3 regions of the Pseudonocardia sp. GCM10023141 genome follow, and region 2 is predicted to be linked to each of the others. Evidence: riboswitches for the same ligand, from Rfam matches in the RefSeq annotation. Region 2 holds a riboswitch; each other region holds the start of a gene.

Region 1 (3,265 bases), on a different contig from region 2:
ATGTCGACGACGCAGACCTCGGCGCCCACGCGGCGGGCGAACGCGTTGACGACGGCGCCGCCCGCGGTGAAGTTCGCGACCATCTGCGCCGTGACCTCCTGCGGCCACGGTGTCACGCCCTGCGCGTGCACCCCGTGGTCGGCCGCGAACACGGCCACCGCGGCGGGCTCCGGGATGGGTGCCGGGCACTGCCCGGCGATCCCGGCCAGCGTCACGGCCACGGCCTCCACCCGTCCCAGCGAGCCGGGCGGTTTCGTCATCCGGTCCAGCCGGTCGGCCGCGGCCGCCCGCGCGGCGGCGTCGGGCGGTGTGATGGCGGCGACGGTCTCGGCGAGCAGGTCCAACGGGTCCTCCCCCGGTAGTCCACGCAGGCCGAAGGCCTCGTGGTGCACGGCCCACCGCAGCGGTCTGCGGCGGGCCCATCCCGACGACTCGAGTTCCGGTCGGTCGGCGAACTCGGTGACGTGCCCGACGCACAGGTAGGCGACGAGCTCCAGGTGCGGGGGCAGGTCCAGCTCGCGGGCGAGCGCCCGCTCGTCACCGAAGCTGACCCAGCCCACACCCAGGCCCTCCGCGCGGGCGGCGAGCCAGAGGTTCTGGACCGCGCCGACCGTGGAGTAGGGCGCGGTGCGCGGCTGGGTGTGGCGACCCAGCGTATGGCGCCCACCGCGGGTGGGGTCGCACGTGACGGCGATGTTGAGCGGGGTGTCGAGGATCGCCTCGACCCGGACGCTGCGGAACGCGTCCGCCCGCGCCGCCGGCAGCGACGCCGCGTAGTCCGCCCGCGCCGCCGCGACGTGCGCCTGCACCCGCTCGCGGGTGGCGCGGTCGCGGATCAGGACGAAGTCCCACGGCTGCGAGAACCCGACGCTCGGGGCGGCGTGGGCGGCGACCAGCACGCGGTGCAGCGCCGCGTCGTCGATCGGGACGTCGGCCCGGAACCCGGAGCGGACGTCGCGGCGGCCTGCGACGACGCGATGGAACGCGTCCCGCGTCAGCTCGTCCACGGGCCCCCGGCCGCCACGAGGCTCTGCATCTCGGTGATGCCGGGCACGAGGCGCACGGTCAGCTCGCCCACCGTGTCGCGCACCGCCGCCGCCAGCGCGTCGAAGGCGAAGTCACCGCCCGGATCACCCTCCGATGCCACCACCGCCGTTCCGCCCGGGTGGGCGGCGAACCACGCCGCCACCGCGGCGGCCGCGCCCACCGGCACCCGCTCGACCCGCCAGGCCTCGGTGTAGAACAGCACCGTCTGCTCGGCACGCCCCACCTCCGGCACGAACACGACGTCGGCCGCGGCGAGCAGATCCGCCGCCCGCACCGTCACCAGACCCGGATCACCGGGTCCGACACCCACTCCCACCAGCACGTTCACGTCGCTCTCCTCCTCGAGGGTCCGCGCCCTCGCTCCGGGGTGATCGACGGCAGGAAGTGTCCTGGCTCCCGGATCGACACGAGCCGCCCGACCTTCCCGCTGCTGCAGTGGTCACGGGTGGGCGATCGCTTCCCGGTGACAGTGGCGGGACCGCGCCGGATTCCCACCGGCTTCCTCCACTGCCGTCGGCCGAAGCCCAACACAGACGGCGGCGGCGGTCAACGCGGCGTGAGAAGGCCGACCTCGCGCGGGTTCGGGATCACCCCACCCGGGTTGGCCGGGCAGCGCCACCGTCGCGCCGCCGCGACCGCGCCAGTCTCGGCTCGTGACACATCCGGAGGCAGGGATCGAGACGGTGCGGCTGGCGACGTGGAGCGCGCGACATCCGTGGCGGGCGGTGGCGGCGTGGTCGTGTTCGTGGCGCTGTGCGTCGGGACGGGATCCGCGGTCGGTACCGACCAGGGATCGATCAGCGCGTTCTGGATCGGCGAGGCCGGGCGGGCGGAGTCCCTCGCCGCCGCGGCCGGGCTGAGCCCGCCGGAGACCGAGAACATCCTCATCACCTCGGCGGCGGGGCCGCTCGACGAGGTCGCGGCGGCCGCGGCGGACGTCCGCGCCGCGCTGCGCGACGTTCCCGGTGTCGCACGGCACGACCGGGGTGCTGCGCCTCGCGGTGCCGTACGCGGAGAACTCCCCGGAGGGGGCGGCGTCGCTGCAGCGGTTGCGGGGACCCTGCTCCCCCAGGCCTTCGGCACCGCTGTCCGGTGCGGGGTGAGCGGAGATCTCCCGCGGCACCGACTACTCGGCGCACCAGGCCGAGCGCATCCCGTGGGTCATCGGCTCCCGGATGCCGCTGATGACGTTCGCGATCCTCGTGGGCCTCTCCACCGACTACCAGATCTTCGTGGTCTACCGGATCCGCGAGGCGGTGCGGCGCGGGGTGTCGACCCGGCAGGCCGTTCGCGAGGGGATCGCGAGCACGGCGGGCGTCGTCACCAGCGCTGCGGCGGTCATGATCTCGGTGTTCGTGAGCTTCCTGCTCATCAACCGGATCGAGATGAAGCAGGTGGCCGTCGGCCTCACCGCGGCCGTGCTGTTCGACGCCGTGGTGCTGCGGATCCCGATCCTGCCGGCCGCCATGACGATCCTCGGGAGTGGACGTGGTGGCCCCGCTACCGCACCGCGATCCTGAGCAACTCCGCTGACGGTGCGCGCCGCGAGGAGTCGCGGCGCTATGGCTTCCCCGACCTCGTCGATGTGCTGCTCTACTCCCACGAGATCGGGATCGCGAAACCCGACCCGCGCGCGTACCAGCTGACCTGCGAGCGGTTGGCGGTCGAGCCCACCGGAGCGGTGTTCGTCGACGATGTACCGGCCAACGTCGAGGCCGCGCGGCAGATCGGCATGCACGCGGTCCTGCACACCGACGCAAGGCAGACGATCATGGCGGTCGAGGCGCTGTTGCGGAGCTGAGCGCGCGGGGCCCGCGAGATGTCAGAAGGGCGTCCATGCTGACGGTGAACGTCAGGAGGGCGTCCTTCCTGACGTGTGCGACGGCGGGGGCGGGGCGTTCGCCGCCACCAGGCCGTCCGCGGTGGTGATCGCCGCCTCGGCCAGCGCGACGGCCGCGAGCGCGTCACCGCGCAGGTTCGGGTTGCCGTCGCGGGCGAGTCCGGCCGCCAGCGCGGCGACCTCGTGGGCGATCGCCGCGATCTCCGCGGGCACGGCCGAAGCGGCGGCGCGGGTGCGCTCGACGGCCGCGGGCCGAGCCGGGTCGTCGCGGGGCAGCCGCAGCGCGGCGAGGAACTCGCGGTACGCGGCGGCATCGGCGTCGGCCAGCGGCTCCGCCCGGTCGCGCAGCGCATCCGCCGCGGCCGGTGCGGCGCCCGG
Region 2 (3,265 bases):
ACGAACAGCTCACCCGGCGCGGTGCCCCAGTGGTTCTCCACATCCTCGCGGAAGTCCGCGGGCAACCCGGCGAACCACTGCCGGTAGCGGGCCGCGGAGATCCGCACCGGGTTGGACTCCAGCGCCTCCTCGGTGAGCCACTCCGGGTCCTGCCCGCCTGCGGCGATCAACGCGTGGATCAGCGCGTCACCGTCGGACTCCGCGACACCGGGCAGTTCCCCGATCACGTACCCGGCGGCCTGCATCGCCTGCAGCAGGGCGACCGCGCTGGCCGGGGTGTCGAGCCCGACGGCGTTGCCGATCCGCGCGTGCTTGGTGGGGTACGCGCTGAGCATCAGCACGATCCGCTTGTCGGCGTTGGGGATCTGCCGCAGCCCCGCGTGGCGCACCGCGATCCCCGCGACGCGAGCGGCCCGCTCGGGGTCGGGCACGTAGACCGACAGGCCGTCCGCGTCGATCTCCTTGAACGAGAACGGCACGGTGATCAGCCGCCCGTCGAACTCGGGGACGGCCACCTGCGTGGCGACGTCGAGCGGCGTCAGGCCGTCGTCGCCGTCGGCCCAGGCCGCGCGGCTGCTGGTGAGGCACAGGCCCTGCAGGATCGGCACGTCGAGCGCGGCGAGCTCGGTCACGTCCCACGCCTCGTCGTCGCCACCGGCACTCGCCGACGCGGGCTTGGTACCACCGGCGGCCAGCACCGTGACGACCAGCGCGTCGGCCTCGCGCAGCTTCTCGAGCAGGGCGGGCTCGGCCTGGCGCAACGACGCGCAGTACACCGGCAGCGCGCGGCCACCGGCGTCCTCGATCGCGGTGCACAGCGCCTCGACGTAGGTGGTGTTCCCGGCGAGCTGCTGGGCGCGGTAGTAGAGCACCGCGACGGTGGGGCCACTGGTCTCCCGCGCGGTGCGCTCGAGCACGCCCCACGTCGGGAGCGCGGTCGGGGGCTCGAAGCCCTCCCCGGTGAACAGCAGCGTGTCGGACAGGAACGCGTGCAGCTGCGCGAGGTTGGCCGGGCCACCCTGCGCGAGGTACGCGTGCGCCTCGGCGGCGACGCCGGCGGGCACGGTCCCCTGCTGCATCATCTCCGCGTCGGGCGCCTGCTCACCACCGAGCGCCACCAGCGGCTTGCCGGAGGCGACGAGGGCGTCGAGGCCGTCCTCCCAGTACCTGCGGCCACCGAGGATGCGGACGACCACGACGTCGGCGCCGTCGAGCAGGGCGGGAAGATCGTCGACGAGTAGGCGGGCCGGGTTGGCCAACCGGAAGCCGGCCCCGCTCGCGCGGGCCGACAGCAGGTCGGTGTCGGACGTGGAGAGCAGCAGGATCACGAGGAGACGCCCTCGGGCACGAAACAGCGGCACGCGGCGCAGCGCATGGGATTACCTTCCTCGGGATCCTCGTCCCAGGTCATGGTGGCGAGCGAGCGGGGCAGTGTCCTGGCTCCCGGATCGACGCTCGCCCCGGCCTTCCGGGTGCTACCCCGTGGCCGTTGACGGGGTTCGCTCCCCGGTGACAGTGGCGGGACCGCGCCGGACTCGCACCGGCTTCCTGGACCCGCTCGCGCTGTGCAGTTGTGCGCCTCACTGTCGGTGGCGTCGGGGCGGGAGTCAAGCCGGTCCCGCATCTCAGCAAGGTGGCCTTCCTGACGTTGAACGTCTGGAAGGCCACCTTGCTGACATCCCGGTGCGGCACGGAGTGTGATCGTCGGCTCCCCCGGCTCACCGGCGTGCGTGATTACAGTGACCCGGTGCCCACCCCCGTCCGTGTCCGCGTCGACGCCTGTCCCGGCGTCCTCGCCCCGCACGACGCCGCCGACGGCGCGCTCGCGCGCGTCCGGCTGCCGGGCGGACAGGTCGACGCGGCCGCGCTGTGGGTGCTGGCCGCCTGCGCCGAGGACCTCGGCGACGGGAAGATCCACCTGACGTCGCGGGGCAACCTGCAGCTGCGCGGCCTCGATCGCAGCGACCCCGAGCTGGAGCGCCGGCTCACCGGCTGCGGGCTGCTGCCCTCGCGCACCCACGAGCGGGTGCGCAACGTGCTCGCGTCACCGCTGTCGGGCATCGCCGGTGGCCTCGCCGACGTCCGGGAGCTGGCCCCGGCGCTGGACCGGGCGCTGTGCGCCCGCCCGGAGCTCGCCGGGCTGTCGGGCCGGTTCCTCTTCGCACTCGACGACGGTCGTGGCGACGTCGCCGCCGAGCAACCGGACCTGTGCTGGCAGGCTCTCGACGCCGCCACCGGCACGCTGGTCGTGGCCGGCACCGAGACCGGCGTCACCGCGCGGACCGAGGACGCCGTCGCGCTGCTGGTGCGCGCCGCCACCACGTTCCTGCAGGTCCGTGGCAGCGCCTGGCGCGCGATCGAGCTTCCCGAGGCCGACCGGGCCCGACTCGCGGGTCCATCCGCCCCGACTCGCGGGGCGATCCGTCCCGACTCGCGGGTCCTTCCGTCCCGACTCGCGGGGGTGGGTCCGGTGCGGCGTGCCGACGGGGGCACCGCGCTGGCCGTCGCTCCGGTGCTCGGGGAGTTGACGGCCGCCCAACTGCTGGTACTGGCCGACGCCGCGCAGCGGGTGGTCGTCACGCCGTGGCGGTCGATCGTGCTGCCGACCGCCGACGCAGCCGCACGGCTGGCCGCCGCCGGTCTGGTCGTGGACCCGGCGTCGCCCGCGCCGCTGCTCAGCGCCTGCGCGGGCCGGCCGGGCTGCGCGAAGGCGCTCGCCGACGTCCGGGCCGACGCCCGCACCGCGCTCCCCCTGATCCACCGCCGCACCCACGTCTCGGGCTGCGAGCGCCGCTGCGGGGCACCGCACGCGCCGCACGTCGACGCCGTGGCGCTCGCGGACGGCGGCTACCTGATCGACGGCGAACGGCAGGACGGCTTGTGAGCACCCGCACCTACATCCGCGACGGCGCGGAGATCTACCGGCAGTCGTTCGCGACGATCCGGGCCGAGGCCGACCTCTCGGGCCTGCCGCCCGACGTCGCCCACGTCGCCGTGCGCATGATCCACGCCTGCGGCCAGGTGGACCTGCCCCAGGACATCGGCTTCTCCCCGGGCGTCGTCGCCGCGGGCCGGGCGGCGCTGCGGGCCGGTGCCCCGATCCTCTGCGACGCCATGATGGTGGCCTCCGGCATCACGCGCACCCGGCTGCCCGCCGCCAACGAGGTGCTCTGCACGCTGCGCGACCCCCGCGTCCCGGCGCTGGCCGCGCAGCTGGGCAACACCCGCAGCGCCGCGGCGCTGGAGCTGTGGCGCGAGCACCTCG
Region 3 (3,265 bases), on a different contig from region 2:
GAGCTCACCCTCAAGACGCTCGAGAGCGCGGGTGAGCGCGGCATCAAGGCGCTCAAGACCACGTTCCTGCTGGGCGGCAACCCCGACCCCAACACCTGGGACGACGAGACGCGCGAGCTGGCCGAGGCCTGCTTCGACGCCGCTGAGCAGCACGACCTGGTGTTCCACTTCCACACCAGTGCCGGTGGTGCCTCGGACATCAACAACTTCATCCCGCTGGTGGAGCGCTACGGCAAGCGCGTCAAGATCTACCTGGTGCACTTCGGTGGCGGCGTCAGCGGCCACATCAAGCTCGTCCCGCAGTTCCTCGACTGGGTGGAGGAGGGCTACCAGGTCTACTGCGACACCACGTGGACGATCGGCTTCGGCGCCCGCTGGCTGATGACCGAGATCGAGAAGCGCGGTATCGGTGAGGACCGCGTGCTCTTCGCGTCCGACGAGCCGTGGAGCGACTTCTGGGGCGAGTACTGGAAGATCAACGGTGCTCCGGTGAGCGACGAGCTCAAGCAGCGGATCCTCTACAAGAACTACGAGCAGCTCTACGGGGAGAAGTAACCCCTCGACGAAACTTCGCCGGCGGGTGTCGATGTCGCCGATCGTCGTTCGTGTAGCGGGTGACGGGCCGCCGCTGGGGCGGTCCGCTACCCGGAAGGACACCCACCCCATGCGTTCGATCGGTACCTACCTGAGCATCACCCTCGACGGCGTCGTGCAGGGCCTCGGCCGTCCCGACGAGGACACGCGCGGCGGGTTCACGCACGGCGGCTGGGGCGGCGCGTTCCAGGACGAGGTGATGCAGCAGGAGGCCGGCAAGGGGATGGGCAAGCCGGCGGACATGCTCTTCGGCCGTCGCACCTGGACCGACTTCATCACCGCGTGGGGCTCCCGCACGGACGGCAACCCGTTCACGAAGCACATGAACGGCGTCCGGAAGTACGTCGTGTCCCGCACCCTCGACGACGCCGACGCCTGGGAGAACTCGGTCCTGCTGCGCGGTGACGCGGCGCAGACCGTCGCCGAGCTGAAGGATCGTCCCGGCGCGAACCTGATGATCATCGGCAGTACCGCACTGGTGCGCAGCCTGCACGCCGCGGGCCTGATCGACCACTACACGCTGCTGATCCACCCCATCACCCTCGGCAGCGGCGCGCGGCTCTTCGAGGGTCCGGCCCCGCTGACCGAGTTCACGCTGACCAGCAGCGTGGTGACCACCACGGGCGTGATCATCGCGAACTACACGCGCACCTGACCGGTGCAGGGTGACGTGGACTGCAGGGGCCGCTCGGTGGTGCGGCGGGCTGCTAGGTTCCGCCACGAGGCCAGTCACGCCCAGTGAATGGGTCAGGGAATCCGGTGTGAATCCGGAGCTGACGCGCAGCGGTGAAGGTGACGGGCGAGGCGACATGCCACTGGACCCCACGGTCCGGGAAGGCGCCTCGTCCGGATGATCCTGAGTCCGAAGACCTGCTGGCCGACAGCCGTCCGGGCTTCGCGATCCGAGCCCCTGAGCAGAGGCCTCTGCATGACCATCTCCCGACTCCGGTTCCCGGCCGCACTGGCCGTCGTCGCCGCGGCGCTGGCCGCCTGCGGTGGCGCGCCGGCCCCGGCGATCACCGCGGCGCCTGCCACCGCAACGGTGACCAACTGCGGTATTCCGGCCAGCTATCCCACGCCGGTGCAGCGCATCGTCGCCACGAGCAACTCCGCGAACGTCGGCACGCTGATGAGGATCGGGGCGCTGCGCCAGCTCGCGGCCGCCACGCTGACCCCCGGCAACGACGCCGTGATGAGCGCCCTCTACGGGCCGGGCATCGAGAGCGTGCCGCGGCTCAAGAGCCCCATCTCGATGGAAGCGGTGCTCGCCCAGCGGCCCGGCCTGCTGGTCGGCTCCTTCAGAGGCCTGTTCGCCGGTGCGTCCGGGGTCACGATCGAGTCCGCGGCGGCCAAGGGCATCGCCACCTACGTGATCTCCGACAGCTGCCGCCAGGATCCCGGCGCCGGCAAGGACTCCAAGCTCGGCACCATGGATCCCTGGGACGCGGTGCGCGCCGACGTCACCAACTACGGTGTCCTCACCGGCCACCAGCAGCAGGCGAGCGCCGCGCTCGCCGAGCTCGACACGCGGCTCAAGGCGCTCGCCGACGCGCCCCGACCGGCCACGAAGCCGAAGATCCTGCTCTTCGACAGCGGCACGAACGACCTCTACACCTCGGGGCGCAACGGCCCGCCGCAGGGGATCATCGACGCGGCCGGGGGCACGAACGTCTTCGCGGCACAGGACACCACCTGGTTCCACGCGAGCTGGGAGAGCGTCGCGCAGTCACAGCCCGACGTCATCGTCGTCATGGACTACCGCTCGGGCAACGCCGACGAGGTCGCGCAGAAGAAGGCGACGATCACGAGCCAGCCGGGGCTCAAGGACCTTACTGTCGTGGCGCAGAACCGGATCGTCGTGCTCCCGCTGGCCCTGTTCACCAGCGGCTTCCCCAACATCGACGCCGCCGACGAGCTGCGCGTCGCGCTCGAAGGGTTGGGGCTCGCGCCGCCCAGCGGCATCGTCGGGAAGCTGCCGGCCGACCTGAAGTAGACCGGTGCCGACCTCGGAGCGTGTCGCCGACCGGCGAGCCACGCGCCGCGTCCCGCTGGCCGCCGTGCTGCTGGTGCTCGTCGCGGCGCTGGTGGTGAGCGCGCTCGCCTCGGCGGCCTTCGGCGCGGCCGACGTCTCGCCGGGCGTGGTCGTCGACGTCCTGCGGCACCGGCTCCTCGGTGGCCCCACGGGCGTCGATCCGGTGGCCGACGCGATCGTCTGGGAGATCCGCGGGCCCCGCGTGGTGCTCGCGATCGTCGTCGGTGCCGGTCTCGCGCTGGGCGGCAGCGGCATGCAGACGCTCGTGCGCAACCCGCTCGCCGACCCCTACCTGCTCGGTGTCTCCTCCGGCGCCAGCGTCGGCGCGACCGCCGTGATCACGCTGGGCACGTTCGCCGGCGCGGGGCTGTGGGCGCTGTCGGCGGGTGCGTTGCTGGGGGCGCTGGGCGCGGCGTTGCTCGTGTTCGGGGTGGCGATGGCCCAGGGTGGCCTGACCCCGCTGCGGCTGGTGCTCACCGGAACCGTGTTGTCGTCGGCGTTCGCGGCGATGGCGAGCTTCCTCGTGTTCCGCAGCGCCGACCCGCAGGCCGCGCAGTCGGTGCTGTTCTGGCTGCTGGGCAGCCTGTCGGGGGCGACGTGGGAACAGTCGTTGCTCCCGTTCGTCGCCGTGGCGGTGAT

The links. A riboswitch is a leader RNA that binds a small molecule or an ion and turns the genes downstream of it on or off. The one in region 2 is predicted to bind cobalamin.
Region 1: another riboswitch for cobalamin. It lies ahead of ACFPFQ_RS41175 (SAM-dependent methyltransferase); the one in region 2 lies ahead of cobN (cobaltochelatase subunit CobN).
Region 3: another riboswitch for cobalamin. It lies ahead of ACFPFQ_RS45335 (ABC transporter substrate-binding protein); the one in region 2 lies ahead of cobN (cobaltochelatase subunit CobN).

What each region holds. Positions count from the first base shown of each region.
Region 1 is NZ_JBHSIR010000069.1:55,776-59,040, reverse strand. It holds gene cobT (nicotinate-nucleotide--dimethylbenzimidazole phosphoribosyltransferase) at 1-1,007, opposite strand, end outside; gene ACFPFQ_RS41175 (SAM-dependent methyltransferase) at 995-1,375, opposite strand; cobalamin riboswitch at 1,431-1,551, opposite strand; gene ACFPFQ_RS41170 (MMPL family transporter) at 2,232-2,567, shown strand; gene ACFPFQ_RS41165 (HAD-IA family hydrolase) at 2,561-2,848, shown strand; gene ACFPFQ_RS41160 (cyclodeaminase/cyclohydrolase family protein) at 2,900-3,265, opposite strand, start outside.
Region 2 is NZ_JBHSIR010000018.1:65,926-69,190, reverse strand. It holds gene cobN (cobaltochelatase subunit CobN) at 1-1,328, opposite strand, end outside; cobalamin riboswitch at 1,430-1,551, opposite strand; gene ACFPFQ_RS09735 (precorrin-3B synthase) at 1,748-2,884, shown strand; gene ACFPFQ_RS09730 (precorrin-8X methylmutase) at 2,881-3,265, shown strand, end outside.
Region 3 is NZ_JBHSIR010000082.1:175,060-178,324, forward strand. It holds gene ACFPFQ_RS45325 (amidohydrolase family protein) at 1-555, shown strand, start outside; gene ACFPFQ_RS45330 (dihydrofolate reductase family protein) at 665-1,249, shown strand; cobalamin riboswitch at 1,304-1,487, shown strand; gene ACFPFQ_RS45335 (ABC transporter substrate-binding protein) at 1,523-2,587, shown strand; gene ACFPFQ_RS45340 (FecCD family ABC transporter permease) at 2,592-3,265, shown strand, end outside.